DNA from 2 places in the Pseudoalteromonas sp. P1-26 genome. Region 2 is predicted to be linked to the other one. Evidence: riboswitches for the same ligand, from Rfam matches in the RefSeq annotation. Region 2 holds a riboswitch; the other holds the start of a gene.
What was found. Region 2 has a riboswitch for cobalamin ahead of AN394_RS01335 (ABC transporter ATP-binding protein). Riboswitches for the same ligand answer to the same signal wherever they lie in the genome.
Positions count from the first base shown of each region.

Region 1: it holds a riboswitch for cobalamin, as region 2 does, so the genes downstream of both, AN394_RS11300 (TonB-dependent receptor domain-containing protein) here and AN394_RS01335 (ABC transporter ATP-binding protein) in region 2, are expected to answer to the same signal.

Region 1 covers NZ_LKDX01000020.1:16,045-32,517, forward strand. Annotated here, with positions in the region: gene AN394_RS11250 (general secretion pathway protein GspB) at 1-159, opposite strand, end outside; gene AN394_RS11255 (ExeA family protein) at 173-1,090, opposite strand; gene AN394_RS11260 (tRNA nucleotidyltransferase) at 1,216-2,325, shown strand; gene AN394_RS11265 (DUF1566 domain-containing protein) at 2,313-2,834, opposite strand; gene AN394_RS11270 (DUF1566 domain-containing protein) at 2,836-4,512, opposite strand; gene AN394_RS11275 (hypothetical protein) at 4,596-4,928, opposite strand; gene AN394_RS11280 (DUF2982 domain-containing protein) at 4,962-5,669, opposite strand; gene AN394_RS11285 (efflux RND transporter periplasmic adaptor subunit) at 5,911-6,963, shown strand; gene AN394_RS11290 (efflux RND transporter permease subunit) at 6,966-10,064, shown strand; gene msrA (peptide-methionine (S)-S-oxide reductase MsrA) at 10,149-10,682, shown strand; gene AN394_RS11300 (TonB-dependent receptor domain-containing protein) at 10,831-12,684, opposite strand; cobalamin riboswitch at 12,718-12,872, opposite strand; gene AN394_RS11305 (hypothetical protein) at 13,037-13,276, opposite strand; gene AN394_RS11310 (YajQ family cyclic di-GMP-binding protein) at 13,420-13,902, opposite strand; gene AN394_RS11315 (VanZ family protein) at 14,061-14,411, shown strand; gene AN394_RS11320 (ketopantoate reductase family protein) at 14,404-15,297, shown strand; gene thiI (tRNA uracil 4-sulfurtransferase ThiI) at 15,441-16,473, opposite strand, start outside.
Region 2 covers NZ_LKDX01000002.1:268-16,740, reverse strand. Annotated here, with positions in the region: gene AN394_RS01415 (hypothetical protein) at 1-536, shown strand, start outside; gene AN394_RS01410 (5-formyltetrahydrofolate cyclo-ligase) at 550-1,146, shown strand; gene rpiA (ribose-5-phosphate isomerase RpiA) at 1,201-1,854, shown strand; gene serA (phosphoglycerate dehydrogenase) at 1,869-3,098, shown strand; gene AN394_RS01395 (mechanosensitive ion channel family protein) at 3,474-4,409, opposite strand; gene yaaA (peroxide stress protein YaaA) at 4,539-5,318, opposite strand; gene tal (transaldolase) at 5,541-6,491, shown strand; gene AN394_RS01380 (DUF3545 family protein) at 6,677-6,865, shown strand; gene ung (uracil-DNA glycosylase) at 6,866-7,558, opposite strand; gene AN394_RS01370 (cobalamin-binding protein) at 7,555-8,412, opposite strand; gene cobO (cob(I)yrinic acid a,c-diamide adenosyltransferase) at 8,414-9,013, opposite strand; gene AN394_RS01360 (cobyric acid synthase) at 9,023-10,507, opposite strand; gene cobU (bifunctional adenosylcobinamide kinase/adenosylcobinamide-phosphate guanylyltransferase) at 10,507-11,034, opposite strand; gene AN394_RS01350 (adenosylcobinamide-GDP ribazoletransferase) at 11,031-11,885, opposite strand; gene cobT (nicotinate-nucleotide--dimethylbenzimidazole phosphoribosyltransferase) at 11,839-12,900, opposite strand; gene AN394_RS01340 (iron ABC transporter permease) at 12,904-13,893, opposite strand; gene AN394_RS01335 (ABC transporter ATP-binding protein) at 13,886-14,716, opposite strand; cobalamin riboswitch at 14,797-14,935, opposite strand; gene AN394_RS01330 (histidine phosphatase family protein) at 14,948-15,565, opposite strand; gene AN394_RS01325 (FKBP-type peptidyl-prolyl cis-trans isomerase) at 15,650-16,078, opposite strand.

The DNA.
Region 1 (16,473 bases), on a different contig from region 2:
CGTCAATATTGCCGCCAGTAATAGCCCAAATGAAAAAGCTAAGCGTCGATACCGTGTTAATTCTTGCTGTTGTTTGAGCGCAAGTGCGGCTTGGTCATGATCAACGGCAGTTTGTGCGTGCTGATCAGATTGTTTAATTGCATCTAGTAATAATGACATAAATGAACACTCGTTATATTAGGTAGGATAAACCAATACCCATTCCTAATACGGCTAAAAATGAAACTGGGTAAAGCCAAACATAACTCGGCTCTTTATTTGCTACAGCAACAGGAGTGCTGGTTGGCGGCAGTGCTTCTGCGGCTGAGCGCATCACAAGCTCGCTGTCGATACTCAATTTTTGCTGTGAAAAAGCTCCCACTAAACAGCGCTCACATAATAAATTGATCAATCTTGGTACGCCTTGAGTAACCTGATAAATCGCTTTTAACGCATCCCCTGAGAACAATGCTTGCTCTGTGCCCGCTTTAAATAAACGGTGCTTAACATAGGCAAACACTTGTCCTTCAGTGAGTGGTAATAAGTGATAACGCGCAGTAATACGCTGGGCAAGTTGTCTTAATTCAGTGCGTTTTAGTAGTTCTTGAAGCTCAGGTTGCCCTACTAATACAATTTGCAGCAGCTTTTTATGATCTGTTTCGATATTGGTTAACAAGCGCAGCTGCTCTAGCACATCAGGTGCGAGTAATTGTGCTTCATCAATAATTAAGATGGTGTGACCGCCCGCTTGATTGTTTGCCTCAAGGTGCTTTTTAATCACATCAGTTAGGGTCTTCAAAGTCGCATTAGTACCGTCGTACTCAATCTTTAATTCATCACAAATACTGGCAAGCAGTTCAAGCTGTGACAAAGCCGGATTATGAATTTGTGCCACTTGGGTGTTTTCAGGTAACTGCTCTTGCAGACTTCTTGTTAGTGTTGTTTTACCTGTACCCACTTCGCCTGTTAACAAAACGAAGCCACCCGCTTCACCTAATCCATAGGTAAGGTGCGCTAACGCCTCTTTATGGCGCTCACTAAGAAATAAATACTCAGGATTTGGGGCAATCGAAAAGGGTTTTTCTGACAAGCCAAAATAGCTTAAATACACCGTGTTATTCCTTGCGTTTAAAATCACGGTCTATAATGGCAAAAAACATCGCTACTTAAAACCTTGTTTACATTTTATTGGCTAAATAACGTAAAATAGCGAAAAGGCAAAATTATAGGTGTTTTATGCAGGTTTATTTAGTCGGTGGCGCAGTCAGAGACGCCCTACTTGGTCGTGACGTTAAAGAGCGCGACTATGTGGTGGTTGGTGCAACGCCTGAGCAACTGATCAGCCAAGGCTATCAACAAGTTGGTAAAGATTTTCCGGTATTTTTACACCCACAAAGTAAAGAAGAATATGCGCTAGCGCGCACCGAGCGAAAACAGGGCCAAGGTTACACCGGCTTCATTTGTGATTTCACGCCAGATGTCACATTAGAGCAAGACTTAATTCGTCGAGATCTCACCGTAAATGCCATTGCTCAAGCTCAAGATGGCAGCTTAGTTGACCCTTTTTCTGGCCAACAAGACCTTGAGAATCGTGTGTTACGTCATGTCTCCGATGCCTTTAGTGAAGACCCTCTACGCATATTACGCGTAGCCCGTTTTGCTGCTCGTTACCATTACCTCGGCTTTACTATTGCGCCAGAAACCAAGGCGCTTTTAATTGATATGGTCAAAGCCAAAGAGCTAAACACACTAACAGCTGAACGCGTTTGGTTAGAATGCGAAAAATCTCTAAGTGATGGCGCATTTTGCGAGTTTTTAAATGTACTTGCCAGCATTGGCGGCCTGCATGTAATTAGCTCTGAGCTTAAAAGTAAATGGTGTGATGAGCTTTACCATACTTTACAATCTCGCTTTGCCTATGCGAATAAACTGCAAGTTAGTGACACTGCGTTATTATTTAGCCAAGTTACCTTAGCGCTTTCAAGCGACGAGATAAAAGCGATGGCTAGCAAGATACGCATACCTAATGAAGTGCGCGATTTAGCGCTATTTAGCCAAACACATCAAACAACGTTAAGTGCAGAAAAACCATCTAGCGAGGCCGTTTTTGCTTGCTTTAACCAACTTGATTTATGGCGTCGTCCTGAACGTTTTGAGCAAGTATTAAAGGTGTTAGAGATAAGCCAGCAACAGCCAGTAGCCAGCTATGACTCTTTAGTAAATGCAGCCACGCAAGCACGAGCTGTCAACCCGCAACAGTTTATTGCACAAGGTATTAAAGGCGCAGAAATAAAAACCGCGCTTGAGCAAGCGCGGTTAGAGATTATTAAAGGCTACTTTTCGTAGCGCACTAAACGCAAATAAACATCGGACGTTTTTGCGTGAAGGCTGTTGATGCCTTTATCAAATTGATACACCCAAGCTAGATCAGTGCGACTGATCCCTGAAGTGCTACTCCAGTAGTTTTGCAGCTTAGTCGATAAAAATGCGTTTTCGTTAATACTAGGCTGCACACAACTATGCTCTAAAATACTTGCTAATTCTTTAACATTTGGCACATGCCAATCACTGTAATCAGCAAAGGTTGCATTTTCAGCCCCGCGTAAAGCTTCGCCCCATGTAAGCTGCTGGCTCGTGCCCTCGCAAGTATCCGTGTCACTATCATAACTTTGACCAAACGTACAACGTTGCCACATAAGACCCGTTTCGCTATCACTCACAGTGCCATCTTCGTTAATTACAAAACGGCTGTCAGGGGTCGTCTCATTGACGGCACTGTAACATACTTGCGCAGCAGCAAAACCCGATTGCAGAGCAATACCGGTAATTACTGTGATTAAAGGTAACTTTCGCATATTACTCTCCCGGCGTTCTAACTAAGCGCACAAAGGCGGTATTACTTTTTGGATATGCTAAGTCATTAGCACTACTCATATCGATAATATAAGCTTGCGATAAACTCGTACCATCTGCCGCTGTTTGTGAAGTCCAATAAGGCATGAATGAGCTACTATCACTGCTTAGCTGAGTATCACTTGGTTGATTAGGGAAGAAATCACTATTAAGCAATGTAGGCTCACCTTGCTTGGCATAATCTAATAACCCTAATAATTCGGTGTAAGTTGGCACACGCCAATTTGTACCACCGCAAAAATCGCTGCTGTTCACATCATTAATGTAAGTTTGCAGGCCACAGTCACTGGTGCTTGGGCAAGTAGAGCCGGCAGCCCCTTGCACACTACCCGTTTGCACACCACTTGAACCATTTAAATACCAGCTATAATGGTTTGTTGCTGCACGATCAGCTGTCGACGGTGGTAATGTTGAACTGGCTTCTTTTACTTCCCAAATAAGGCCCGTCACATTATCTCGAACACAACTAAAGCTGGTAGCATCATCAGGGAGTTCGTCGGCAAATTCATTCATTTTAGTAAAATCAAACGCTAAGTCGCCCTGACCTACTTTATCTAGTTGGTTTGCGACACTATCACGACCTACATCGGCGTCTTGGCTTGGGAAGTCTTCGCTGTCACAATTAATTTTTTGTGAGTTGTTATAGCAATCACTCATGCCTGTATCGTTAATTAAACCAAGTGGTTTTGGGCTAATATCAATTATCACAGTATCTGTGTCGCTTCGCGATTTACTGTCAGTCACGGTAACTTCAAAACTCAGCTCTGAATCGGTATCAACATCTGGGGCTACAAACGTCGTGATACACTGGTTCTGGTTTGCCAAGGTCACAGTTTCGCCTGTTAATTGCTCCCAAAAACATGACTTTGTTGCCGTCACAATTTCACTATTGCTGGCATCAAGGGTTACGGTATCAAACTCAATAACCTGCTGATCTTCACCTGCATCCGCAATAATTACCTCAACGGTTTTGTTTAAGGTAAACGATGCTTCAGTGCTTGCTGAGCCACCTTCATCATCCGTTACAGTTAAACGCCATGTCATCGCTGTATTTGATTCAAGTAGTGGGTGAGTAAAGCTAATGGTTTGATTGTTGTAACTGTCAGCCGTTAAATCTGGGCCATCAAGTTGAGTCCACAAGTAACTGTCAACTGAGCCATTTTCATCAATATCAGCAGACTCCTCGCCACTTAATGTGATCACATCATTATATTGTGATGGCAATTCTTCTGGAGCTGTTTGCGTGATCACTGCAACAGGCAGTTGATTATTTGATGTAATAAAAATACTGACCTGATCGGAAACAAGTTGCCCATCGGTTTGATAATTCACTTTTAAAACAAGTTCAGAGTCGAGTTTAATATCAGGCGCGGTAATGGTTTGTTCTGCGCCCTCTGCAGGAAAACCTTCTAGTGCGGGGCCACTGACTCGCTCCCAAGTAAAGGTGCCATCAGCTGGGGAGCCTTGGGCAGAGACAGTAAATTCACTTTTTTCAATAATTTGCTGATCTGAGCCTGCATTAACTGTTGCTGCGACTGGGTTCGAATCACTCGAACCACCACCGCCGCCACAGGCTGTTAATGTCGTTAATGCAACTAGGGTAAGAGGCACTAATCTCATGTTTACCACCTTAAAATGCAAAGTCGGTCATGGCCGACTGCCAAATAAGCTAATAACAAGCAATTAAAGTGCCAGACTAGGAATTATAAATAACTATCTTGGTGAATACGTACGAAGAGCTTAGTGCCTATTTTACTGTAATCAACTTTGTACTCTCTGCCATCAAGGGCTTGAATAAACAACAAACGTTTTTCTTCTGCAAATACATCTGGGCTTGATACATACACCATCTCTAAGTAGCGTTCTTTGGCTTCACGACGGTTTTTTGGCAGATCTTCTTTAAACGGCTCTAAACCGTTTTGAGTAACTTTAATTCGTGGATGGTTCTCACCATTCACAACCACTAAGTCGAGTTTTTTATCTTTATGTATAATTGTGTTTCGACCGCTTTTAATAAAAGAACGTTCTTGACTCATAGCCTTTTCCTACTACTTACTGCCACCTATAGCTTACTTTTTCAGTAAGCGAGTCTCTATAAACTCACTAGGATTCAGTTTCCAACGATTCAAATCAGCACTAAATTGCCAAATATCAACATCAAGTACATTGGCAGGCAATAATAAATCGTATCCTGTCAACTGCCTTAAATGCTGCGTACGATTGGCAAACATGGCAATCAATCCTTTGTAAAGCTGACCACTTGGGGCAGTGTAGTCCGTCTCTTCTATTAACCATTTTGATGGGCAATCACCATTTTTGCAATGTTTTTGAATAACTTGCATAAATAGATGACGCTGCTCTATTAGTAATCGTCCGGCAATTCTTGGGTGAATCTGTGTTAAAAATTCATCTATGTTATTGAGTTTAATACCAACTGCATTTAACTCAAGGTATTCTAAGCCCTGTTCCACTTTTGGTATACCACTATGATGAAAATTAGCATGATTTAGCTGCCAATTCCCAACTTTGTGATGATAAATAAGTAAATTCTGAGTAAATGTTAGGCTAAAGTATGGTTCTTGAGTTTTTAAAAAGCCAACAAAAATTGCCGCTATGCAGGTTGTGGCTATAAAAATCTCAACAATGCTAATTTCACCGGGCCTCAATAGGTTAACTAGCATAATAATGATTAACCCAATACCACCAACAATTAAAAACTCACTGCCATGGCGGGATGCTTGTGCGCGCACTCTAAGTGCAGGAGGTTTCTTATCCATAAACAGAAAAGTAAAAAATAAACATCACAATTGTGACCAAAACTATCTTTCTAAGCGTTAAACAATAATTACATTTTGGCTCTTTACCCATACTAAAACCTCTCTTTTAGTCACAATAAAGGAACAAACTAGCCGAACTTTTAACTTTTACGCCAAATGCACAAATTTATGAGATACCTGACATACGGGGCACGTACTAATTTTGTACACTACACTCAACTAATTTTCTGGTAACACGATGATGTATTCTACACAATCTGGTAAAGCACTTTTTCCTTTTATTATTACCCTTTTACTAGGGTTATGTATTTATTTGTATTTACCTTCAAGCCAAGGTGAGCAAAGCAACTTTGGCGACCGTGCAACTCAAGTGACAGCGCACACTGTTACAGCCGAAGAAAATGCTGTGCTAATAGAAGCAATTGGTAGTGCTCGTGCTAACCAAGCTATTTATATTCGCAGTGCACAAAGCGATTATGTTACCGATATCTTTTTCAATGATGGCGACTTAGTAAGTAAAGGTCAAAAACTGGTTCAATTGCAATCTCAAGAAGAAGAGTTAGCAGTGAAAGAGCTAAGCATTAATTTACGTGAAGAACGCCGTCAACTTGAACGCCTTACTGAGCTATCTCGCTCACAGGCTACGGCTAAATCGTTACTAGAAGAGCAGCTATCACGCGTAGACGCAACCGAAGCACAACTTGAAAGCGCTAAAACAAAACTTGCCGAAATGACGATTAAAGCACCCTTTTCTGGCTTACTTGGTAAGCGTGAAATTTCAATTGGTACTTATGTTAGCAATACTACAAACATCACCACCCTTGATGATATCAGCATCATTAAAGTCGACTTTAAAGTACCTGAAAAATACCTAGCGCAGTTACAGCTAGGAATGAAAGTGATGACACAAAACGATGCTTACCCAGATAAAACCTTTAACGGTAAAGTGACGCATATTAGCTCGCGTATCGATTCAGTCACTCGTAGCGTTGAAGTGACTGCAAGCTTTATCAATGAAAAAGGCCTTTTACGCCCAGGTATGCTGTTAAACACCGCACTAGAGTTAAGCTCAAACCAAGCGCTAATGGTGCCAGAAAAAGCCGTCATTCCTCAGCAAGACAAACACTACGTGTTCCAAATTGAAGATGGCGTTGCTAACAAAGTCGAAGTACATGTGGCGGGTCGTCACAATGGCTGGGTAGCTATTGATAAAGGCCTTGAAAATGGTCAGCAAGTAGTGACTGAAGGCATCATTAAGATCCGTACTGGCAGCAAAGTAAGTATCAAGGGCTAAACATGAAAATTACTGATACTAGCGTTAAACGCCCGGTCTTTGCGATCGTAATAAACCTGTTGTTACTTACCTTTGGTTTGGTGGCATTTTCTATGCTACCACTTCGCGAATACCCAGATATTGAAACACCGATTGTCAGCGTTAGCACTGATTACACAGGTGCCAGCGCAGAGATTATTGAAACGAAAATCACCCAAGTACTCGAAAACCGCATTTCGGGTATCGAAGGCATTAAAAGTATTAACTCATCAAGCCGAAATGGTCGCTCAAATATCACCATTGAGTTTAATATCAGCCGCGATATCGATGCCGCATCAAACGATGTACGCGAACGTGTAGCCCGTGCCCTTGATAGCTTACCTGAGCAAGTTCGCCCACCAGAGGTCTCTAAGTCAAATAGTGATGAAAGCCCAATTGCCTGGTTTGTACTAAACAGTACCACTATGGATTCATTGCAGTTATCTGATTATGCACAGCGCTTTATTGTTGACCGATTAGCCGTTGTTGATGGTGTCTCTAACGTACGCGTTGGTGGCGAGCGTAAATACGCAATGAAAATCTGGTTAAACCGTAAAGCGATGGCAGCACGCGGTATTACCAGTAGCGATATTGAAAACACCTTACGCACTGAAAACGTTGAATTACCTGCCGGTGAAATCGAATCTATCGACCGTGATTTTACAGTACGTACCGCGCGTAGTTATAAAGATCAGCGAGACTTTCGAAACCTAGTAATCAAACGTGGCGATGATGGCTATTTAGTACGTTTAGGTGAAGTGGCTGATGTTCACTTAGAAGCTGCTGACGACGAAAGCTTATTCCGTGGCAATGGCCGTAATATGATTGGTTTGGGTATTGTAAAACAAGCCAAAGCCAATACCCTAACGGTGGTTGATAATGCCCGCGCAGAGCTTGAAAAAATTAAGCGTAACCTGCCAGAAGGCACCACCATTCAAGACAGCTATGACTCATCAATTTTCATCAAAGAGTCTATTGATGAAGTGTATAGAACCCTTGGGATTTCAATGGCGCTAGTTGTCTTGGTTATTTACCTATTTTTAGGCAATATCCGCGCAACCCTAGTACCTGCTGTAACCGTACCAGTGGCGTTAGTAGGCAGCTTTATGTTCTTGCTCGCTATGGGTTACTCAATCAACTTGTTAACTCTTCTGGCACTCGTGCTTGCTATCGGTTTAGTGGTAGATGATGCGATTGTAATGCTTGAGAATATTCACCGCCGTATAGAACTGGGTGAACCACCACTGCTTGCTGCGTTTCGTGGTGCCCGTGAAGTTGGCTTTGCAATTATTGCCACTACCCTCGTATTGATTGCGGTGTTCGTACCGCTGGTGTTTATGGATGGCCGTATTGGTGCCCTATTCACAGAATTTGCGATGGCAGTAAGTGCCGCGGTGTTCTTTTCTAGTATTACGGCATTAACCCTTTCTCCGGCGCTTTGTTCTAAAGTATTAAAAGCTTCAGAAAAAGAAAGCAAGTTTAGCCAGTGGATGGATAGAACCTTTAACAAAATCGAAAATGCCTATCGTAACTCTCTGGCTTCAAATATGGGCCGTAAGTGGAGCTTACTACTGACTATGATTTTGGCTGGTGTTGCCAGCTTTATGCTGTTTCAGAAAGTGCCTTCAGAGCTTACGCCAAAAGAAGACCGCGGTACTTTCTTTATCATGATGAGTGGCCCTGAGGGCGCGAGTTATGAAAATAACGCTGCAAACATGGCAAAAATTGAAGAACGTTTAATGCCTTACTCTGAGTCTGGTGAATTGAGCCGAGTGCTTGTTCGTGTACCTGGATGGGGCGGCCAAGGTGGTGTTGCTATCATTGGTATGGCCGACTGGGATAAGCGTAAGCGCTCTACATGGGAAGTAATGGATGAAATCAGCGGTAAAATGACTGAAGTGACCGATGTTCGTGCGTTTGCCATTATGCGCCGTGGTATTGGTGGCGGTGGTTCATCTCGCCCGATTGAATTTGTACTGCAAGGTAACGATTACGACCAGCTAGCCGATTGGCGAGACCGTATTATTAAGCGTGCTGAGAAAAACCCAGGCTTGGTAAGAATCGATCATGATTACAAAGAAACATTCCCGCAGTTTTTAATCAACATTGATAAAAACAAAGCCGCTGATTTAGGGGTTTCTGTATCGGATGTGGGCCGCACACTCGAAACCATGTTAGGCCAACGCCGCGTAACAACATTTATCGATCGTGGTGAAGAATACGATGTGATTTTAAAAGGCACCAAAGAAGACTTTGCTAATCCGACTGATATCTCAAATATCTATTTAAAATCACGCAGTGGTGAATTAGTGCCGCTAGATAGCTTAATTAGCTTAAAAGAAGAAGCCACTGCATCGCGTTTAAACCGTTATAACCGTATGCGCGCAATTACGTTAAGTGCGAACTTAGCAGATGGTTATACCCTAGAAGAAGCGCTTAACTTCTTAAATCAAGTGGCAGCAGAAGAAAACGACATCGACGGTGCAATTGACTACAAGGGTGAATCGCAGCTGTTCTATGAAGGCGCATCTGCAATGACCTATGTATTCATACTAGCACTGACAGTCACCTTCTTAGTACTTGCAGCCCAGTTTGAAAGCTTTATTCACCCATTTGTGATCATGCTTACTGTGCCACTTGGTTTAGTGGGTGCGTTATTTGGCTTGTGGTACACCGGACTTACTCTAAATATTTACAGCCAAATTGGTATCGTAATGCTGATAGGTTTAAGTGCGAAAAACGGTATCTTGATTGTTGAGTTTGCAAACCAGCTGCGCGATAAAGGCGTTGAGTTTAACGAAGCGATTAGCCAAGCTGCGACACAACGTTTACGCCCAATTATTATGACCTCACTAACCACAGTGATGAGCTCGGTACCGCTAGTTCTTGCAAGTGGCCCAGGTGCAGAAAGTCGCATGGTAATTGGTGTGGTGGTATTTACAGGTGTTATTGTTGCAACCTTACTGACCTTATTCGTAGTACCTGCAGCATACAGCGCACTTGCTCGAAATACCCAGTCGCCTGAGTACTTGCAGAGCAAGTTAGAACAACAAGCAAAAGACAAGCCGTTAGAAGAAATTTAAACGAGCTTAAGCTTTAACAAAACGCCGTCTTTACGGCGTTTTGTTTTTTCGGCTATAGTCAGCAAAACGGTAAGGGAGTGAAATATGGATAACAACATACAAATCGCTACTTTTGGCGGCGGCTGCTTTTGGTGTATTGATGCTGCATTTAGACGTGTAAAAGGCGTGCTTAATGTCAGCTCTGGCTATGCCGGCGGTGAGATTGAAAACCCAAGTTATCAGCAAATTTGTACTGGCTTAACGGGTCACGCTGAAGTGGTTCAGCTCGATTTTGACAGCAGTATTGTAAGCTATAACACCCTACTTGAAATGTTCTTCACTTTACACGATGCCACACAGTTAAACCGCCAAGGTAATGATGTCGGCACCCAGTATCGAAGTGTTATTTACTATCATGATGAAAAGCAAAAAGCAGAATCTCAAGCCATGATTGATGCCTTACAAAAGCAAATTCGTGAGCCGATTGTCACCGAGCTTAGCCCGCTTACAAACTTTTACCCTGCAGAGCAGTACCATCAAGACTATTACAATGAAAACCCAAATCAAGGTTATTGCAGTATTCTGATTGCCCCTAAGCTTGCTAAGTTCGAACAGTATTACGCAGATAAACTAAAATGAAAAAAGCCCGCTAAGTAGGTAGCGAGCTTTTAGACGCAGAACTAATAATAACGCTGAGCTTGTTTTAACTTAAGACTAATGACATCAACGGGCAAATTAATGTCAATTACTAGCTATAAGTAAACAACTCAGCTGACTTTAAGAGTTATTAGAACTGATAGCGGGCACCTACAAACAGGCGACGCTCGGCCGTGTTGTAGTAATAAAATTCGTCGTTGATGTAATCACCATCTAGGTCTGTACCATAGGCGTCAACGGCGTTGTACTCTTTATCGAATAGGTTTTCTACACGTAGTGACACAGTTAAGTTGTCAGTTGCTTCGTAGTGACCTACTAAATTCCATAACGTATACGAAGGTAAGTGCGTTAACTTGCCATCACGGTCACCACGGTATTGCATATCGATACCGGCATCAAAATCCCCCCATGCTTTGTTTAATGACCAATTCACACTGTGATTTGACACATAGGTTAGTGACTGACCTGTCTCAGTATCTTCCGCTGAAAGATAGGTAAAGTTAAAGCTGTGATCAAAGCCAAACACTTGGTTTTTAAAGCTAAACTCAACACCTTCGTGGCGAGCTTCGTTTATATTGGTTGGGATCCACTGCCCTGATGCATTTGGTGCCCAAGCGATTTTGTTGTCGATTTCGCTGCGGAAAATCGCAATATCTAAGCTGATATCATTCACATTGAGTGATAAACCAAGCTCTTGGTTATCTGATGTTTCAGGATTTAACTCTGGGTTACCTGAGCCAGGGTAATATAGGTCATTAAATGTTGGAGATTTAAAACCCGTACTTTGACTTACGCGGAATGTCGCGATGTCATTTAAGTGATAACCAACAGCTGCGGTGTAAGTTGTTTCATCACCAAACTGCTGATCATCATCTTGGCGAACGGTTAGGTTTGCCAGCACGTGTTCGTCGTCATAATAAGCGCCAACAAACGCAGCGAATACTTCACGGCTATCTTTTAAGTAAGTACCTGAGTTAGTGTTCACTTCATCTTTATACCAATTCAAACCGCCACTAAGAGTCAGCGCTTGATTGAAAAAGTATTGGCCATTGTAATCGATTTGTTCACGCTCAGTTTCAAACTTATCAACCACCGTTGCGCCCGTGTAATCAATGCGTGAGTCATCTGAACTGTCACTTGATATAGCAATATCAATGGCATGGCTGTGTTTTTCGAAAGCCTTTTTCCAACCTAATGAAGCTTGGTAATTTTCGAACTCGCCTTTTTCTACAGTGCTCTCTGCAGGGCTATAAGCGCTGTCGTATTTTGCTTCGCCTTCTGAGTATTGTGCTTGTGCTAAAAACTCACCTAACTGCTCATTTTGATAACCTAGATTAAAGCCAAGGTTTTTGTTCTCGTAGCCGTCTTCATCTGGCGCTAAGCCTTGTAGGACATCAAACCCATCTGTTTTTTCATAACCGGCATTAACGGCAATATCAACACCCGCAAACTGACCACCTGTCGCTACTTGGTACTCTTGGTAAGAGTCTGAGCCAAAAGTAACATCTAAGGTCGTATTTTGTGCTTTACGCGTAATGATATTAATCACACCAGCTAGCGCATCAGAACCATATACAGCAGCACGTGAGCCTTTAATTACTTCAACACGCTCAATACTGTTTAAAGGAATATTGCTAATACTTTTGTAGCCAAGTGTTGCAGAGCCGGTGCGTACACCATCAATTAAAATTAGCGTATGACGAGAACTTGCACCACGTAATGACACACCTGAGCTTTGCCCAAAACCACCATTGGCATTAATTTGAAAGCCTGCCTGAGTGGCCAGTAAGCTTGGTAAGTCACGAACATAGCTTGCTTCAATATCAGCACGGTCTATAACAGTAACGCTGGCTAATACATCATTAATTGATTGTTCGAATTTATTGGCAGTAACTGTGATGTGCTCGATCGATTGCTCGTCAGCAGATACAGAAAAAGACAACGCAGCAGCAACCGCTACGCCTAACGCAGATTTATTTAGCATGATATCCCCTAGCCTGTGCCCACCGCACACGCGAATAGTAAGTTACTTCAAGGCCGGTCTCCGGACTCTGTAAATGCATGGCATATACATTACCGTTGCGGGGGCAGTGTTGGCATTGTTTTCTCCCTGAAAACGCACCGACTTCCCGATTATCTTGCGACTATTTCACCCTTTGAAATAAAACGTATCTGAAGATACAGCAAGCACCTCGAAAATAGGCCGTTATTGTGATGATTTTGGGGAAGAAAGTCAATGGACGGCTATACTGCCAAAATGAAATTTTAAGCTTTAAGCTGTAAGCCGAAAGTAAAAAAGCCAATCAGCATGGCTGATTGGCTTTTTAAAACAATGATTACCAGAAATACTCATGAGGTTTCGAGTTTCCTAACGGAAAAACAATTCCTTCTGGGTCAGCACCATTCAGCACAAGCTTACAAAGAGCTTTATTTAAACGTCTTCTTGGCTTGGTCATCGTCATTTTCACCCACCAACTTGGTGTTTGTTGGTAAAAATAAGTACTGTGTGGGCCTGTGTATTTTCTGTTTATTTTACCGTGTTTATTACGATCTATTGCTTTGTTTTTTACTGACATAAATATCCTCTAGCTGAAAATAGCTAGAAGATATCTTTTTCTCTGTAACCTAATATTTGTCTCAAAATACGCTCCTTGTAAAGTTCAGAAACTTGTAGGCTTATAGCTTAAAACTTACAGCTTAAAGCTAAAAACATAGAGTATTAATCGCGGAAGTTTTTGAACTGGAATGGTTGACCTAAATCAGCAGTACGAACAACTTGCATTGCTTCTTGTAAATCATCACGCTTTTTACCAGTTACACGTAATTCTTCACCTTGAATGGCAGCTTGTACTTTGATCTTTGAATCTTTGATTAGCTTAACGATTTTCTTCGCTACGTCTTTTTCGATACCTTGCTTAAGAGCAACGTCACGCATTACGTATTTACCGCTACGCGACTCATCTTTAAGCTCAAGGCTAGATACATCTAAGCCACGCTTTGAAATTTTCGCAGCAAGAATGTCAAAAAGTTGCATAACTTGTTGTGGTGCTTCTGCTTTTAACTTGATTACTTTGTCACTTAGTTCGATTGATGCATCAACACCACGAAAATCAAAACGCGTCTCCAGTTCACGCTTTGCATTATCTACTGCATTCTGCGCTTCGTTCATTTCTACTTCAGAAACAATATCAAATGAAGGCATGGGGTTCTCCTAACATAGTCTTTTTTAAATTCATTTATGGTTGGCAATTATAACGCTTATTTGTCGATTCTTTCTATTTTTATCCGACTTGTTCAGGTGCGATGCAAAAATTGTTTGATATACTGGCCATTCAATTTCGGCATTTTTTAGGGTTTATTGTGACAAGGCGTGTTTACCAAGTTATCTTTTTAGCCAGTATTATTGGCTTTACAATTTTATTTGCCAAAGAAATTAAAGGGGTGAGCAACCTCTTTCCACACGTTGATAAGGTAGCGCATTTTGGTATTTTCTTTGTACTGGCCATGGTGATGGATAAAGCCTTTAAATTGCCACTTATGGTGCAAATTTTACTGTTAGCCGGATATGGTGCAGCCATAGAGTTTATGCAAGATATGCTGCCTTATCGTCAAGCTTCGGTTGGGGATTTTGTCGCTGATTTTATCGGTGCAGTTAGCTACTTTATCATTAAACTTGGTTTTCATTTAGGTAGTAAGCAACGTAATGGCTAACATTTTAATTGTTGGCGACGGTGCAATTGGCCTATTGTTTAGTCATTTTTTATCAGCACAACATGACATTACATTGCTGACCCGTAAGCCAACCCTGACCACGCGTTTTTATCAAACGAGTAATGGTAAATCACACCCAATTAAAGCTCGCCTTATTCACCACAAAGAGCTAAGTCAATCGGACCCCTTTGACTTGGTGTTAATAACAGTAAAAGCATTTCAGGTGCAAACTGCCTTTGAACAAGTAAAACCTTACCTCAGTAAAACATGCCAAATCGTTCTTTCTCACAATGGCATGGGGAATGTTGATGAACTGAATGCTCAGCTTTTAAAAACGCAAGGTTTAGCTTTTTTAACAACGCGTTTAGCTGCTTTTAAAACAACGCCTTATAGTGTGAGCCATACAGGTAATGGTGAAAGCGTGTTAGGTGCATGTAATGCAGCTGCAAGCGAAAACCTCGGTGAACTTAAGCAGCAGTTTAGTTACTTACCACACTTTTCTGTGAGCGATGATATTCACTCATTGCGATGGCAAAAACTGTTAGTGAATATTGCTATTAACCCGTTAACAGCGATTCATAACGTAAAAAATGGCCAGCTACGTGCACCGCAATTTAGCACGCGCATTATTAATTTACTTAATGAAGCGTGCCTAGTCGCCAATAAACAAGGGGTTAAAGTAAAACTCAGCGAGGCGCTGGATCAAGCCTATTCTGTGATGACAGCCACCGCTGAAAACTTTTCTTCTATGCAGCAAGACATCAGCCATAATCGAGAATCTGAAATTGATGCAATTTGTGGTTATGTGTGCGAGCAAGGCGCTAAGTTAGGGGTAAAAACTCCCTATAATCAGGCCATGCTGAGCATGATAAAAATAAAAAGTTAATTAGCTGCTAGTTACTAGGGGAAAGAGTAAAAAGTTAAGCTACAAGGGGAAAGGAGAAAGAGTAAAGTTACTAGCTTCTCGTTTCTCGTAATTATTTCAGACATTAAAAAAGCGCGAACATGTCGCGCTTTTATTAGCATCCCTTACGGGCGATACACTTTTACGTTGCTAAAGCCTTCTTCGTGCAAGATCAGCGCTTGAAGCTGACTCATCACACCTTTAGCGCAGTATAAGTAATATTCTTTATCTTTTGGTAAGTCACCAAATTTAGTCGCTAAGCGGAAGAAAGGTAAATGCACAACTTCAATACCTTCAAGCTCTAGTGGGTTTGCATCTTCTTCATCAGGTGAGCGAATATCAACAACAACCGCCCCTTCAGGTAAATCAGATACAGACTCAGCTTCTTTCACTTCTTCTTTTGCTTCGGTGTCGATATCACGAATATCCATCACACGCGCATTTTCAACAACTGTATTTAGCACGTCGAAGTCAAACTTAGCTTCTTCAGCAAGAATAGTTTTGATTTTAGCTTTAACTGTTGGCTTTTTAGAAATTACGCCACAGTATTCAGGCATGCTTTCTGCCATCTCAGCCGTGCCGATTTGACGCGCAATATTGATTATATCTTGCTTGTCGTGTTGGATTAACGGGCGAATGATTAAAGTTTCTGTCACACGGTCAATCACACTCAAATTAGCCAATGTTTGGCTTGATACCTGACCAATACTTTCGCCAGTTACTAGTGCTTGTACACCTAGTTTTTCTGCAACTTGGCTACCGGCACGCATCATCATTCGCTTAAGCACAACACCCATTTGGCTGTTTTCAACGTTCTCTAAGATTTCTGCTACAACAGGTTCAAAATCAACAGTAACAAACTTCACTTTATGAGTAGAGCTGAACTGTTTCCAGATATAATAACTCGCCTGCTTAACACCGATTTCGTGCGCAGCACCACCTAAGTTAAAGAACAAGAAGTGAGTACGTGCACCTTTACGGATCATTTGATAGCTGGCAACACCAGAGTCAAAACCACCCGACATAAGCGACAATACATCTTCTTGTGTTGGCAGCGGGAAGCCCGCCATACCTAAGTGAGTTTGAGTAACAATGTATGCTTTATCATCACGTACTTCTAAGCGAACAGTCACTTCAGGGTGAGATAACTTAACGCGC
Region 2 (16,473 bases):
GGCTTGAAGCCGGTGTCGACCAAGTACAAGCAACAGAACAACTAGCTTCAAAACTAAAAACAACAAAAGACAAAGTTGCGACCCTGTTTGAGCATAAGCCATTATTTGCACCAAGCGAGCAAGATAAAGCACTAAAACAAGCAAAGTTACTCGCCAGTGTTGGCATTAAAGCCAAGCTCCAACCGATTAACCAAGCAGCCACCAGCAGCCAATCAGACAATACAGCTGCACAGGCCAAAGAGCGTGAAGAACGTATTTTTGATGCCCTCGATTACATCACCAGTAGTCTTATTCGGCTAGAAGAAAAACTTGATGACTTAGAGCAGCGTTTACCTGAGCTTGAAAATAACAGCGTTGCTGATAGCGACGATAGCTGGCAAGAAGATGACTTGCTACTTGAAGACGAATTAACAGAGCCTGTTAAAAAACGCTCAAATACCCTACTCTATTCGCTTATTGCAATGGTCATTGTGTTATTGATCATTTTGGGTGTAGTGGAGCTTTTCCCTGAACTTTTCTCCTTTTTAGAAAGTTAACACTAATATTGACATGAGCAACACACGAGCAGAAATCAGACAATCTATTCGAAAAAAGCGCAATTCACTGACTGTTGAACAACAAAAAAATGCAGCAATTGCGCTAAAAGTGAATTTTACTCAACACTTAAAATCGCTAAAAACACCTAAAAACGCCCATATTGGCATTTATTTCAGCAATGATGGCGAATTAGACACTTCATTGTTAATTAAAGAATTATGGATGCAAGAGCAGCATTTATATCTGCCTATTATCCACCCCTTCAATGGCACAACTTTATACTTTCAGAGGTATGAAGAAAATTCACCCATGACTGCAAACCGCTATGGTATCTTGGAGCCCAAGTTAAATTGCAGTCAAATATGCCCTTTAGACAAGCTTGATATTTTACTTATGCCATTAGTGGCATTTGATGATCAAGGTAACCGTTTAGGAATGGGCGGTGGGTTTTATGACAAAACGTTGGCTCGGTATTACCAAGAAAACTGGCAAAAACCGATTTTGATAGGCCTTGCCCATCAATGTCAGCATGTTTCAGCATTGCCAATTGAATCGTGGGATGTACCGTTAAAACACATTATAACCCCAGAGAAAATCTACCAATGGTAAGCAAACTGTTTGTATACTATAGGCCCTCTCTGACAGCTAACTGAGCACATAATTATGACGCAAGATGAATTAAAAAAAGCCGCTGCCTGGGCAGCCCTAGAGTTTGTAAACGAAAATACCATTGTTGGTGTAGGTACAGGCTCTACAGTGAATCACTTTATTGATGCACTTGATACAGTAAAAGACACCATTACTGGTGCGGTTTCAAGCTCTGAGGCTTCAACTGAAAAGTTAAAAGCACTGGGGATTGAAGTATTCGAACTAAACGATGTATCAAGCCTAGATGTGTATGTTGATGGCGCAGACGAAATCAACCCACACAATGAGATGATCAAAGGCGGTGGTGCAGCCCTGACACGCGAGAAAATCGTTTCAGCGGTAGCAAAACAATTTGTTTGTATTGTTGATGAATCTAAAGAAGTTACAACATTAGGCGCATTTCCACTGCCGGTTGAAGTGATCCCAATGGCACGCAGCTATGTAGCTCGTGAACTAGTAAAACTAGGCGGTGACCCTGTTTACCGCGAAGGTGTTGTAACAGATAACGGAAACGTCATTTTAGACGTGCACAATTTAGATATCAGCAACGCCAAAGAATTAGAACTAACAATCAACCAGATTGTTGGTGTAGTAACAAACGGCTTATTTGCCCATCGCGGCGCAGATAAAGTCATCATCGGCACCAAAAATGGGCCGCAAATAAAGTAAATAGGAATGAGGATATGAGTAAGGTATCGTTAGCAAAAGACAAAATTAAAATTCTCTTGCTGGAAGGCGTGCACCAAAGTGCTGTAGAAACGCTTAAGCGTAATGGCTACAGTAATATTGATTACGTAAAAACATCCTTACCTGAAGACGAGCTCATTGAGCGCATTAAAGATGTGCACTTTGTAGGCCTTCGTTCTCGCACTCATATTAATGAAGCGGTATTAGAATCAGCTGAAAAGCTAGTCGCAATCGGCTGCTTCTGTATCGGTACTAACCAAGTCGATCTACAAGGTGCGCGTGAACGTGGTATTGCGGTATTTAACGCACCATTCTCAAACACACGCTCTGTAGCAGAATTAGTACTTGGTGAAATCTTATTATTACTTCGTGGTATTCCAGAGCGTAATGCCCTAGCACACCGCGGTGGTTGGTTAAAATCTGCCAACGGCTCATTTGAAGCACGTGGTAAAACGTTAGGTATTATTGGTTACGGCCACATTGGTACACAGCTAGGTATCATGGCTGAAAATATCGGTATGAACGTTGAGTTTTACGATATCGAAGACAAGCTAACGCTGGGTAATGCAACACAAGTTCATAACCTAACTCAGTTACTACAACGTGCTGACGTTATTAGCTTACACGTACCAGAAACACCGCAAACGAAGAACCTAATTGGTATGGCTGAGCTTGAAGTAATGAAGCAAGGCGCCATCTTGATCAATGCTTCTCGCGGCACTGTTGTTGATATCGATGCATTAGCAGAATCACTTCGAGATAAAAAGCTGAGCGGCGCTGCAATCGACGTGTTCCCTGTAGAACCAAAATCAAATGATGAAGAGTTCGTATCACCGCTGCGCGAGTTCGATAACGTGATTTTGACTCCGCATATTGGTGGTTCAACACAAGAAGCACAAGAAAATATCGGTATTGAAGTAGCAGGCAAACTTGCTAAGTACTCAGATAATGGTTCAACTATTACTGCAGTTAACTTCCCTGAAGTATCACTGCCAGAGCTTGCAAACCGCAGCCGCTTATTACACGTGCACCACAACCGCCCAGGTGTTCTAACGCAAATTAACCAAGCGTTTGCACAGCACGGCATTAATATCGCAGCCCAGTACTTACAAACTGACGAATCAATTGGTTACGTTGTAATTGATGTCGATACAGACCAATCTGAAGTCGCTCTTAAAGAGCTAAGTGCTGTTGAAGGTACAATCAGAGCACGTATCCTTCACTAATCTTTGATATAACAAATAAATAAAAAGCGCAAACAGTTAAACTGCTTGCGCTTTTTTGTAGGACAAAAACTTTAAGCCCGTAGGTTGGTTTGAGTGTAGCGAAACCTAACACGGGAACCCAGCTTTAAACCGTAAATTTTAAGCTCTAAGTCAAAAATAGCTCACCGTAGGCGTGAAATTTATTTCGCGCGAGGGTTAATTTCTAACAAATAAAACGCCAATCATTTCTAATAAACAGTAAAAGTGAGAGCAAGCTTGTATTTGGACAAAAAGTTTTTAGAGGCAAAAACCATTCACTTTATCTAGTCAAAAATAAACTCTCCCCCACCCCTCAAACACTTCCCTGTGTAAATCACGCCGATGAGTCAGTAAATTTTACTCATCGGTTTGCGGTGCCTCAGCGTCTTTATCTTGCTGTTTTTCGCTTATCATGGCATTTAATTTCTCGCCGCCTTTGATGCCAAAATCTAACGTGCGGATTGGGAATGGGATGGTCATGTCAGCTTCGCTTAGAGCGTTTCTAACTGCCACAACAGCCTTGTGGCGAACGGTCATGAAATCTGCTTCGCCGGGGTATTTAATCCAAAACCAAACTAGTAAGTTAACGCTGCTATCACCAAAGCTTTCGGCGTAAACGGCGGTTTCTTCTTGTTTAATCACAAAATCAAACTCATTGATTTTTTTAACAATCACCTCAGCGGCTTGTTCTGGATCGTCAGCATACGAAATACCTACAGGCACTTCGATACGACGCACACCTAAGGTACTGTAGTTACTGAGTATATTTCTAAATAGAATCTTATTAGGCACTAAGATAAGTTGCCCATAAAAGTTCTCAATGAGGGTATTTCTAAGGTTAATCGCCTTAACGGTACCAAACACGCTTTCGGTGCGGATTACATCACCTGTTTTAAATGGTTTGCGAATACCCATGGCAATACCCGCTATAAGGTTCTCTGTCATGTCCTGAAAGGCAAAACCAATTGCAAGACCTACGATACCAGCACCAGCAAGTAATGAGGTGACAGTGCCTCTAAGACCCAAGAAATCAAGGGCTACAAATAAGCCTACGCATAACACGATGACTTTTACTATCGATGACATTAAGTCTGCTATTTGCGATGACTCTAACGAGCGGCGTAATAGCTTTCTGAGCATTGACCCAACGATACGCGCCAGCAATGAAAACACGATAGTAATAATTACTGCGACAATAAAGTTTGGAATATGGCTTATGATGATATCAACCCAGCCACCGAGTTTTTCTTCTATCAGCTTTTCGGCTTCACTTACTGTCGGAATTTTTAACATTTTTGTACCTTGTTGAATTAATTGCTCAACAAAGTACTTAGCAAGATGAACGCCATTTCTAATTTAGAGTATTAAAACCATAAAAAAGCCGTGCTAAGCACGGCTCTTCTAATTCATTTTACTAAAAAATTAGTTCTGCTCTTCTCGTAAGAAAACAGGCTCTAATTCTTTTGTTGTTGCATCGCTACTAAAGTAATAACCCGCCACAGTGAAATCTTTTAAATCACTTAATTGGGTGATTTTATTTTCAATGATGTAACGTGCCATCATGCCGCGAGCTTTTTTCGCATAAAAGCTAATCACTTTATATTGACCGTTTTTACAGTCTTTAAAATGTGGAGTGATGATTTGTGCGTTTAATGCTTTTTTATCAACCGCTTTAAAATACTCATTCGAAGCAAGGTTTACCAAGTATTTGCTATCTTGCTCAGCAAGCACTGTATTTAGCTTTTCGGCGATAACACTGCCCCAAAACTCATATAAGTTTTTACCACGTGGGTTTTCTAACTTAGTGCCCATTTCAAGGCGGTAAGCTTGCATTAAATCTAATGGTTTAAGCACACCATAAAGGCCAGACAAAATACGTAAGTGCGACTGTGCATAATCAAGATCAGCACCGCTTAGAGTTTGCGCATCTAAGCCACCGTATACATCACCATTAAAGGCTAGCACGGCTTGTTTTGCATTGTCTTGGGTAAATGGCTGTGACCACTCGGCGAAGCGTGCCGCATTCAAACCAGCTAGTTTATCGCTGATTTTCATTAGGCTACCAATTTGCGCTGGTGTTAAATCACGGCAAACTGACATTAACTCTTCGCTGTGCTCGAGTAATTCAGGTTGAGTGAATTTATCGGTCGTGGCTGGTGTTTCGTAATCTAAATTTTTTGCAGGTGAAATAACAGTGATCATACTTAGCTATTGACTTGTAATTTGTTTGATGTCAATTTCAACATTAATTGAATCAAAATGCACGTTTTGTTTCGTCCTGCCTTTATCCGCTGTTCTTTTCATACATAATGTTCTAGTTTTCTGTATTAAGGACATTTGACCTATTAAACACTGTCATAGTGTTGCAGCATAAAGGCCGCTATAATGGATTTTCTTTTAACTTGCTTGGAATGAGGAAAGCAAATGACTTCAGCACTACAAAGGCTTAAACAGCATTCATCTATTGTTGCAGATACAGGTGATATCGAAGCTATCAAAAAGCACCAACCAGAAGATGCAACAACAAACCCATCTCTACTTTTAAAAGCCAGTGAAATTGAAGCGTATAAGCCTTATTTAGATAAAGCGTGGCAATATGCCAAAGAAACCGAGCAAGATGCAGCTAAACAACTTGAGTTAGCATGTGATTACTTTGCTGTATTAATTGGTAAAGAAATTAGCGAAATCGTACCGGGCTATATCTCAACAGAGGTAGACGCACGTTTATCATTTGATACCCAAGCGACTATCGATAAAGCCCACACTTTACTAAGCCTTTACGAAAAAGAAGGTGTTAGCAAAGATAAAATCCTAATCAAAGTTGCATCAACGTGGGAAGGTATCAAAGCCGCTGAGCAGCTTGAAAAAGAAGGCACTAAGTGTAACTTAACGCTGTTATTCTCTGAAGCACAAGCACGCGCATGTGCCGATGCAAATGTATTTTTAATTTCACCATTCGTTGGCCGTATCTTAGACTGGCACGTTGCTAACGGTATGGAAAAACCAACTGATCCGCTAAACGATCCAGGCGTGCAATCTGTACGTAGCATTTACGAATTCTACAAACGCCACGATTACAAAACAGTTGTTATGGGCGCAAGCTTCCGTAACACAGGCGAGATCATCGCACTTACTGGCTGTGATAAGTTAACGATTAGCCCAGGTCTTTTAGAGGAGTTAGGCCAATTAACGGATGCACAAGAGTACCTACTAGAGAGCGACTTTACTGTTGAAGAAAAACCAGCACCACTAACTGAAAGCCAGTTCCGTTGGTTACATAACCAAGATGCTATGGCGACAGAAAAACTTGCTGAGGGTATTCGCTCTTTTGCACAAGCACAGCTTGAATTAGAAGCACGCTTTAAAGCAATGTAATTCAAATTACAGCATTTTTTAAACGCCACCGCTAGGTGGCGTTTTTGTTTCTAAAATAACTAATCCTTTGATCTATTCATCTATCAATCACACTTCTGTAACAGTATTGTCACTTTTTTATTCTATTTTTGAGCAGCCTGTGGTATAGGTATTTCCGAGGTTCAAAAAATCAATAGGAGAAGTTCATGGATAGCCTAGACGATATTTTAGAAATATTAGAAGGTCCTAGTAAAACAAAAAAGACCTCTACAAAAAATAAAAAGAGAAAATGGCGCGAAATCGAAGCTTTGAAAGACAAGCATAGACTTCGCAAAGAACTACAGGAGTTAGACTATTTCACAGACAGCATTGAGCTTGATGAATTAGACTTTTAATTAAAGGCCCGCAAGGGCCTTTTGCATTTGCGGCAACGACCAATTTACTGGCGCTTTATTTTGATCAGTAAGTAGCTGGTTTGTCTTTGAAAAATGCTGACAACCAAAAAAGCCACGATGTGCAGAAAGCGGTGATGGATGCGGGCCTTGGATCACATGATGACGCGAGGTATCAATGTGTTTACCTTTTTTCTGAGCATGTGCCCCCCATAACACAAACACCACACCGTCACAGTGCTGATTAATAAGCGCAATTACTGTATCAGTAAATTTTTCCCAACCAAGGTGCTTATGAGAATGAGCTTGCCCTTGCTCAACAGTTAATACCGTGTTGAGTAAGAACACGCCTTGCTCAGCCCAGCTTTGCAAATAGCCATGATGAGGGATCTCAAAACCATCGATATCAGTTGCCAGCTCTTTGTACATATTCTTCAAAGACGGTGGTAATTTTTTAACCTCTGGTAATACCGAAAAGCACAAACCATGGGCTTGCCCTTCTCCGTGGTAAGGATCTTGGCCTAAAATAACCACCTTAACTTCATTTAAAGGTGTAGCATCAAAAGCTGAAAATACCTGTTCGTCTTTCGGATAAACGGTAACGCCTGCTGCGCGTCTATCGGCCACATATTGCAAGGTTTCTTGCATGTAGGGCTTAGCAAGCTCGGTATCTAGAAATGTTTGCCAATCGATCATTTTGAAGCCTGTATTTGCTGACGAGAAACATCTATTTTACCACACATATCAGTTAAACCATCAAGCATACGGGTTGTAAAACGGTGCAATAAGTCTGCGTTTACACTAATAAACTGGTTATGCTGTACCGCTGGTAATTCAGGCCATTGTCGCCAATCAATTTTAGGCTGAGGCTTTTTCGATTTTTCATCTGGAATAATCACTACCTCTGGATTGGCAACCAATACATTTTCAATACTAATGCGCGGGTAGTCTGTATCGCTATTAGCAAACACATTATCCGCATGACAAATAGTTAATAGCTGATTGATCCAAGTATTTCCACCAACTGTCATCATCGGCTCAGGCCATAATTGATAAAACACCGACACTTTCGGTTTGCCTTCTTGCGCTGTACGAATAGCTTCGAGTTTAGTTTCAAACTCTTTAGCTACTTTATTTGCCTTGGTTTGCAAATGCGTAAGCGTGCCTAGTTTACGTAGTTCATCAGCCACATTATCAACCTGATTTGGATTGCTGTACGCTACCGGAATACCTAATTTTTCAATGTAAGCGAGATCTTCGGCTTTGTTACCCGTTTTCCAAGCCAGAACTAGGTCTGGTTTTAACGACAACAGTTTTTCCATGTTAATGCCGTAATAGCCGCCGACCCGTTCGATATCATTCGCTTGCTGAGGAAAATCTGCATAGTCAACGGTACCGACAATGCGCTCTCCTGCTCCAATCGCAAATAGGTTTTCAACGATGTGCGGTGCTAAGGCAACGATACGCTGCGGCTCTTTAATTTCATGAGCCTGAGCCAATGCAGGTAAATAAAATAAAACCCCTAAGAGTGCAAACTTGATGGTTCTCATATTAAAAATCGAACCCTTTTTGTGCTTTGATCCCTGCATCAAAAGCGTGTTTTACGTTTCTGACTTCACTGACTGTATCAGCTAAGTCGGTCAGTTTACGGTGCGCACCACGACCTGTAATTATCACCGATTGCATAGCAGGACGAGAGCTAACTGCTTCTAGCACTTCGTCTAAATCAATATAGCCGTAGGTGATCATATAGGTTATTTCGTCGAGCATAACGAGGTTAATCGACTCATCTTTCAGCATTCTTTTCGCTTCTTGCCATGTCACTTGCGCAGCAGCAGTATCTGACTCTTTATTTTGTGTTTCCCAAGTAAAACCGGTGTTCATTATAACAAATTCAACCCCTGCTTTTTCGAGTAGGTTGCGTTCACCACACTCCCATGTGCCTTTAATAAACTGGCACACAGCTGCTTTCATTCCGTGACCTACCGCACGTGCAACAGTACCAAACCCAGAAGTCGATTTCCCTTTACCGTTGCCAGTTATAACCTGAAAAATACCCTGCTCTTTTTGTGCAGCAGCAATCCGTTCGTCGACTTTTTCTTTTACTTTTTGCTGGCGTTGTTGGTGCTTATCTTGATTCTGTTCGCTCATTGTTGTTCCTTATGTCTCTAAATTGAAGTTCTCATAAATATTGATGATTTGTTCAATATCGAGATTCTCTGCTACCACGTTTGCTAAACGGCTTAACTGCTGTTCACGGTTTAAATTAATATCAATTGGTTTAATTTGGTTATTTGTTGCAAGCCAAGTTATTAGCTCAGATACGCCCTCAGGGGTATCGAACAAGCCATGTAAGTAAGTACCTGCTATTTGGTTATCATCACTAATAAAACCATCTACTTTGAATCCACTTGGGTGATCATTAAAGCTCAAAAATGGCTTTTCAAGTGCTGGCCCTTGGCTGATCCCGGCGTGAATTTCATAACCAGATATTGCTTTATCGCTATTGTTTAAATGAAGTATGCCAGAGACTTGGCTTAGTATTTTTTGTTGCCCTAATTGCGTTTCAAAGTCAGCAAGCCCAAGCCCTACTGCGCTGCCTAAATTAGACTCCACTGCATGTGGATCAGCAAGGTAGTTACCTAACATCTGCAGCCCACCGCATACTCCAAGCACTTTACCGCCATAGCGTAAATGACGTGTTATTTGTTTATGCCAACCTTCATTTTTTAAAAACGCTAAATCGCTGAGTACATTTTTACTGCCCGGTATAATAATCAGATCAACACTTGGAATAGCCTGAGTATGACGTACATACTGTAAATCGATTTCTGGTTGTAGTCGCAGTGCATCAAAGTCTGTGTGATTACTAATATGAGGAAGTAGCAGCACTGCTATGCATAATTGCGGTTTATCGACCTGATTAGTTATAGCAACGGCATCTTCAGCATCTAGTGCTAAGTCATGTAAATAAGGTAATACCCCAAGTACTGGCTTATTGGTGTATTGCTCTAACCAATCAAGGCCACCTTGCAATAACGCAATATCGCCCCGAAAACGATTAATCACAAAGCCTTTTACTCGTGCTTGCTCTGATTCTGACAACAAGGCTAACGTTCCGACTAAATGAGCAAACACACCGCCTTTGTCAATATCGGCAATAATGATCACTGGGCAATCTACCGCCTCGGCGTAACCCATATTGGCAATATCGTTTTCGCGCAGGTTAATTTCTGCAGGGCTCCCAGCACCTTCAACAACCAGTAATTCAAAACGCTCACTTAAGCGCTGCTGCGAAGTAAGAACTGCATCCATCGCCACTTTTTTGTAGTCGTGATAACTGCCTGCTTCCATATTCGACAGCGCTTTACCATGAACGATTACCTGCGCCCCAGTATCACTGTTAGGTTTTAATAAGATAGGGTTAAAATCGACTTCTGCGGGGACTTTTGCCGCTACAGCTTGCAAAGCTTGTGCGCGACCTATCTCGCCACCATCTGCGGTTACAGCGCTATTTAACGCCATATTTTGTGGCTTAAAGGGCGCAACCTTTATGCCTCGCTCAGCAAAGATCCGGCAAAGTGCTGCTACAAGAGTACTTTTACCTGCATCTGAGGTCGTGCCTTGCACCATTATTGTTTTCATCATTGTTCTCTTTTTAAGGTTTGTGCAAGACCTGCAATCACAAACTCAACACGTGCAACTTGCTGTGCTAAGGCTTGATGCAACCAACCTGAATGATCAACAAACTGACGGCTTAATTCACCGAGCGGCACAATGCCATGACCCACTTCATTGCTGACAAAAATAACCTCACCCGGCAATTGCGATAACACATCGAGTAAGGACGCTTTTTGCTCAAGCCAAAATGCTTCACCCTGCTGGCATAGGCAATTACTCAACCACAGCGTTAAACAGTCCACTAAAATACAGTTTTCAGCTTGGCTATGTTGTTGTAGTGCTTTAGCCAAATACAAAGGCTCTTCAACAAGTTGCCAATGCTTAGCCCGCTCAGCTTGATGCCTATTAATTCGGGCTGTCATTTCTTCATCACCCGCATTGGCTGTGGCGATGTAGATAAGCGGCTTGTTTGAATTTGTTGCCAGCTGCTCAGCAAAACGGCTTTTACCGCTGCGAGCACCACCTAAAATTAAAGTATTTTGCTGGCTCATAATAAACTCACCAAGCAAAGGTAGGTAACAAGCTCAGATACTTGCTGGGCTGCTCCTAAGCAATCGCCGGTGTAGCCAGATAACTGTTTTTCAAACCAGCGCTTTAATAGTAAACGAGTAACAAAAAGCACACTGATGAGGATTAATAATTGCCCTAAAGTAAAGCCAAAAAACAACCATGCAATTGCTAACACCGCACCGCCAGTTGCTAGCAGTATTTGATAACTTTGCGTGCTTAAATGCATCGCAATTGGCTTTACTTTAGATGTGGCGTCCTGACTTACATAGTCCATACCTGCAATTAAACTTGTTGCTACAACCCGACTTAAGCTTTGCCCTAAAACAAGTGCAATAATCACAGTACTGGTTACTTCACTAAGTGCAACGAGTGTTTGGTATTTAATTAATAAGGCCATCACAAGCGCCGCTGCACCATAGGTACCTAAGCGACTATCTTTCATAATGCTCAGCTTATCTGCAACGTGCCAACCACCACCAAAGCCATCCCAGACATCAGCAAGGCCATCTTCATGAAATGCCCCTGTGATTATCAAGCTAAACGCCATAACTAAGGCAACTGAAATGGCTGCGGGGAATAACCAACTTAGCAGTAAAAAACTCAGCGCTAAAACTACACCTAAAATCACGCCGACCAATGCAAAATAACGGCTGGCCTGATTGAGTGCCTGACTCGATACTGCAAAGTTTAACTTAACGGGTATACGCGTTAAAAAACTAAGCGCCAGTAAAAATAGTTGAAACTGACTTGGGGTAGAGTCAGAAGTGTGTTGTTCAGCGCTCATATCAGACAACTTGCTCAACATTGGCATCGGCAAAACTTGCCATGTCATTGTAAAACGCCAAAGATGCTTGCAGTAAAGGTAAGGCAAGCGCAGCCCCAGTGCCCTCTCCTAACCTTAAATCAAGCTGCAATAAAGGTGATGCGTGCAAGGCATTGAGCATTGCTTTGTGCCCTTGTTCATCAGAGGCATGAGCAAATAACATGTAATCACGAGCGTTTGCATTAATGTGAGTTACAACAAGCGCTGCAGCAGTACAAATAAAGCCATCCACGATCACTGCCATGCCAAGCTCCGCAGCAGCTAAAATAGCACCGGTGATCTGTACAATTTCAAAACCACCTAATGCCGCAAGCGTCATTAGCGGATCGCTAAAATGAGCTTGGTGTAATTGAAGGGCTTGCTCAACAACTTTAATTTTTTTAGCAACAACCTCGTCGCTCACACCTGTGCCTTTACCAACACATTGGCTAGCAGGTAACGACAACAAGGCAGCCATTAATGCCGCAGCACTTGTGGTATTGCCAATACCCATCTCACCAAAGGCGATGGTATTACAACCTTGCTCATAGAGTGAATGAACTCGCTGTTTGGCTAATGCAAACCCTTTTTCAACCTGGCTAAGTGACATGGCCATTTCAGTATTTAGTGGTGCAGTGATTTCACCTAAACGCTGGTTATGCACACTTTTATTGTGTGAAGTACTGAGTGTTCCAGCGTCTACAACTTCTAGCTGCCAGCCAAGCTGGCGACAAAATACATTAATCGCTGCACTTCCTGCTGCAAAGTTTGCCACCATTTGAGATGTAACGCATCTAGGAGCAATCGACACACCTTGGCTTGCCACACCATGATCACCCGCAAATACAACTAGAGAAGGGTTTGAAATAACAGGTTTAAAGGCAACTAGCGCCTGCTCACTATCAAGTTGCTTTGAAAAAATAAGCGTTAATTGTTTAGCACAACTTTCAAGCTGACCCAAAGCTCCTAACGGCTTTGTTTTGAGGTCTATTTTTTGTTGAATTACAGCTGAAAATCGCTGATTAATAGGCATGATATTAAACATTAGCTACCTGCTCTGTTTACGAAAATAAAGTAAGAATAAAAAGAACACGCTACCAATAGCGGCTGTGATCACACCTACGGGTAGTTCTTGGTTATTCAATAGGGTTCGGCATAACACATCTACCCACACCATAAAAATACCTCCGACCAAGGAGGTCATAACTAAGTTATGGCTGCTGCCTTGCGGTGAAAAGTAGCGCACAATATGTGGGATCATCAGGCCGACAAAACCAACGCCACCGCACATAGCAACAAGCACAGCTGTAATTAATGAACTTAGCAGCAGCATCATGATCCGAAAGCGTTGCACATGAATCCCCAAGGTTGCAGCACTTTCATCACCAAGCAGCATTGCATTAAGCTGACGACGAAATGCAATCATCAGCGTCATACAGGCAATAATTACTGTAAACGGCAGCCAAAGAGTGTCCCACTGTGCACGAGAAAAACTGCCCATCGTCCAAAACAAAATAGCGGTTATAGCTTGAGGGTCGCTAAAATAAAGCAGCAGACTAGTCAGAGCACTAAATAAAAAAGATAAAGCAACACCAGCGAGTAACATGGCTTCAACTTGACCAACATGGCGACGCCCTGCAATAGCAATAAGCAACAGCATAGAAAGTAAGCTTCCGGCAAATGCTGCAACTGACATACTAAAGCCAAAACTCACACCGGTTAGGGCTATAAAGCACACCACACCAAATGAAGCCCCAGAAGAAATACCAAACAAGTAAGGGTCAGCAAGCGGGTTTCGGGTTACGGTCTGCAAAATTAGTCCTGCCAGAGCAAGCCCTGAGCCTGCTAAAAATGCCAGCACCGTTCTTGGCATACGCAGCTGCCAAATAATACGCTGCACAAATTCATCGCTATCTTGGCTAAACAAACCATTAAAAACATCACTCAGTGGCGTATTTGCAGCACCAAAGCTCAATGCTAAAATACAACTAATAAGCCCTACGACAACACAGATACTTAAACGCATTGCATCAGTCATTTTGATGCTCCTGTGTCTGATAGCCATAAAAATAAGTGATGTGCGGAATAAACTTATCAGAGCTTGATTGCGGGTGAGCAGATACCGCTGCGCAGACACCAAATACATCACTCAACAGCTGCTCAGTAAGCACCGCTTTTGGTTGCCCCTGACAAACCAAACGCCCTTCATCAATCACCAATAATTCATCACATAAACTCGCTGCGAGATTTAAATCATGGAAAGAGGCAAGCACTGTCACATCGAGGGACTTTGCTAATTCCATTATTTGAATTTGGTATTTAACATCAAGGTGACTGGTAGGCTCATCCATGATGAGCAACTTAGGTTGTTGTACGATAGAGCGTGCAATAAGAGCTCTTTGCTTTTCGCCACCTGAGAGCGAATCAAATGCTTGCTCACTATGATGAGACAAACCTACCTGCTCTATCGCTTGATATATTCGCAGCTTATCATTGGCAGACGTGGCGCTGAAAAGCCGCTTATGAGGTGTTAAGCCTAAACTCACTACATCGAACAAAGACAAATTAAACTGCGATGGAGACTCTTGTAAAACAACTGCAACCTGCTTTGCATATTCATCAGCACTGATTTGCCAAATATCTTGACCGCTCAGCAGCACAACCCCTTGCTGAGGTTTCAAGTAACGATAAAGACAACGCAGTAGGCTTGATTTACCTGCCCCATTGGGGCCGAGTAGACCGATAAACTGCCCTGCTTTTAACTCAAGGTTAATTGATTTAAGTATCGTTTTATTCGCAGTACCCCAACTTAAATCAGACACTGATATTAATGGCGCAGCGCTAAGGCTATTTTGTTGCAAGCTTATTCTCTCTTGGCGAGTAATCGCAACGCACAAGAAAGCACTGGTAAGTACCAGAAAATGATGTGAGTTGACCCGCTCGATGATTAATTGTTAGTGCTAAGTATCTGGCTGACCATTATTTAGATGGATTACAGTTGCGGGAACAGCTGGAGAATTTCACTCCATTCCATAGCATATGAGTATTATGGCGGGCTAAGTAAATAATTCAATGAATATCGCTCTAGATGGCTAAAAAACAATTTTAGGCCAAGCTTGTCCTTGTTCATCTATATATACATCGAGTGTAATAAGCCCCGCATAAGGAAGGTGAAAAACATTTAAATGCGTGGCTGATTGTTTTGGCATCTGACATACAATAGCGAGAATTTGTTTAATCACACCTGCATGACTTATTACCAATGACTGTTCATGCTTAGATTCACACAATGATTGCAAAAACGTGTGCCACCATGCCTCTACCCGAGCGTAAAAATCAGCCATAGATTCACCATTGGGCACTTTTACTTGCCAAGGGTGTTGCCAAAAATCACCAATATGAGGCTTACTCGTTTGCTGCCAAAGCTGTTGGTAATCTTGGCCATCCCAATCACCAAAATTAAACTCTTTTAGCGCGTTATAATAGTGTACATGCAGTGAGTGTTGATTTGCTAAATAATCAGCGTGGACTGAGCAACGCTTTAGCGGTGAACTATATATGGCATTTAAATGTATGAGCTCGGCAGAGGCTTGGCGCATTTGTTCAAGGCCTTGCTCAGATAAACCAACATCGATTTGCCCAGAAAGAATTCCAGGCGTAGCGATTTCACCATGGCGAAGAAAGTAAACTCGTGAAGTAAATGCGTCCATAATGTTCCTCAGTAAACCAATAGTGAACGTTAACGCGTTTTAAGTAGCCTGTCGACTTATGCTAAAGTACTCATCCGAAGAGAGTTAAGCTAGACGCATTAAACGAACGTCAAAATGTAGCACTGCATTTGCGCCAATCTTGCCACCGTTACCTTTTTTACCCCAAGCAAGCTCTGGAGGGATCACAAATTCATAGCGAGAACCGATATTCATTAATAATAAACCTTCTCTTAACCCTTCTATAGCTTCAGATAAAGCGAACACTTCGGGCATACCGGCTTTATAACTGTCGGCAATCACATTGCCATCAGCAAGCATAATACGTTGGTTAATAACCACTGTATCGAATTCTGATATGCGTTCTCCTTCAACATCATCAATCACTTTATACATTAAACCCGACGGGCATAGATGTGTATCTGGATGCGAAGAGAACTTAGCAATAAATGCTTCACTATTTTTACGATTTAAACCTGAAGAGCCTTTTGACTTGGTCGTTTTCTTACGAGACACAGCACACCTTAATTGTATTACAAATATAAAACGCTTTATCGCATAACAAGGTTAGGGAAGCAAGTTTGCGAGAGTAAAGTTGTAAGTAAGAAAGGGGAAAGATACGAGTTAGAAAGAGTAAAGTTTGAGGGTCTGCCGTAGGTTGGGTAGAGCGCAGCGAAACCCAACACAGAGCTATCAGCTTTCAGCCGTCAGCGATCAGCCGCGCGGTGTGGGTGTTTGGTTCTGCGTCTTCCTCTGCCGGAGGCTCTAGGCTCTAGGCTCTAGGCTCTAGGCTCTAGGCTCTAGGTTTTAGGTTTTAGGTTTTAGGTTTTAGGTTTTAGGTTTTAGGTTTTAGGTAAAGTGTACTTGTAGGAATGGCTTTAGCCATGAATGTTTTGCTTTATTAATTCGGC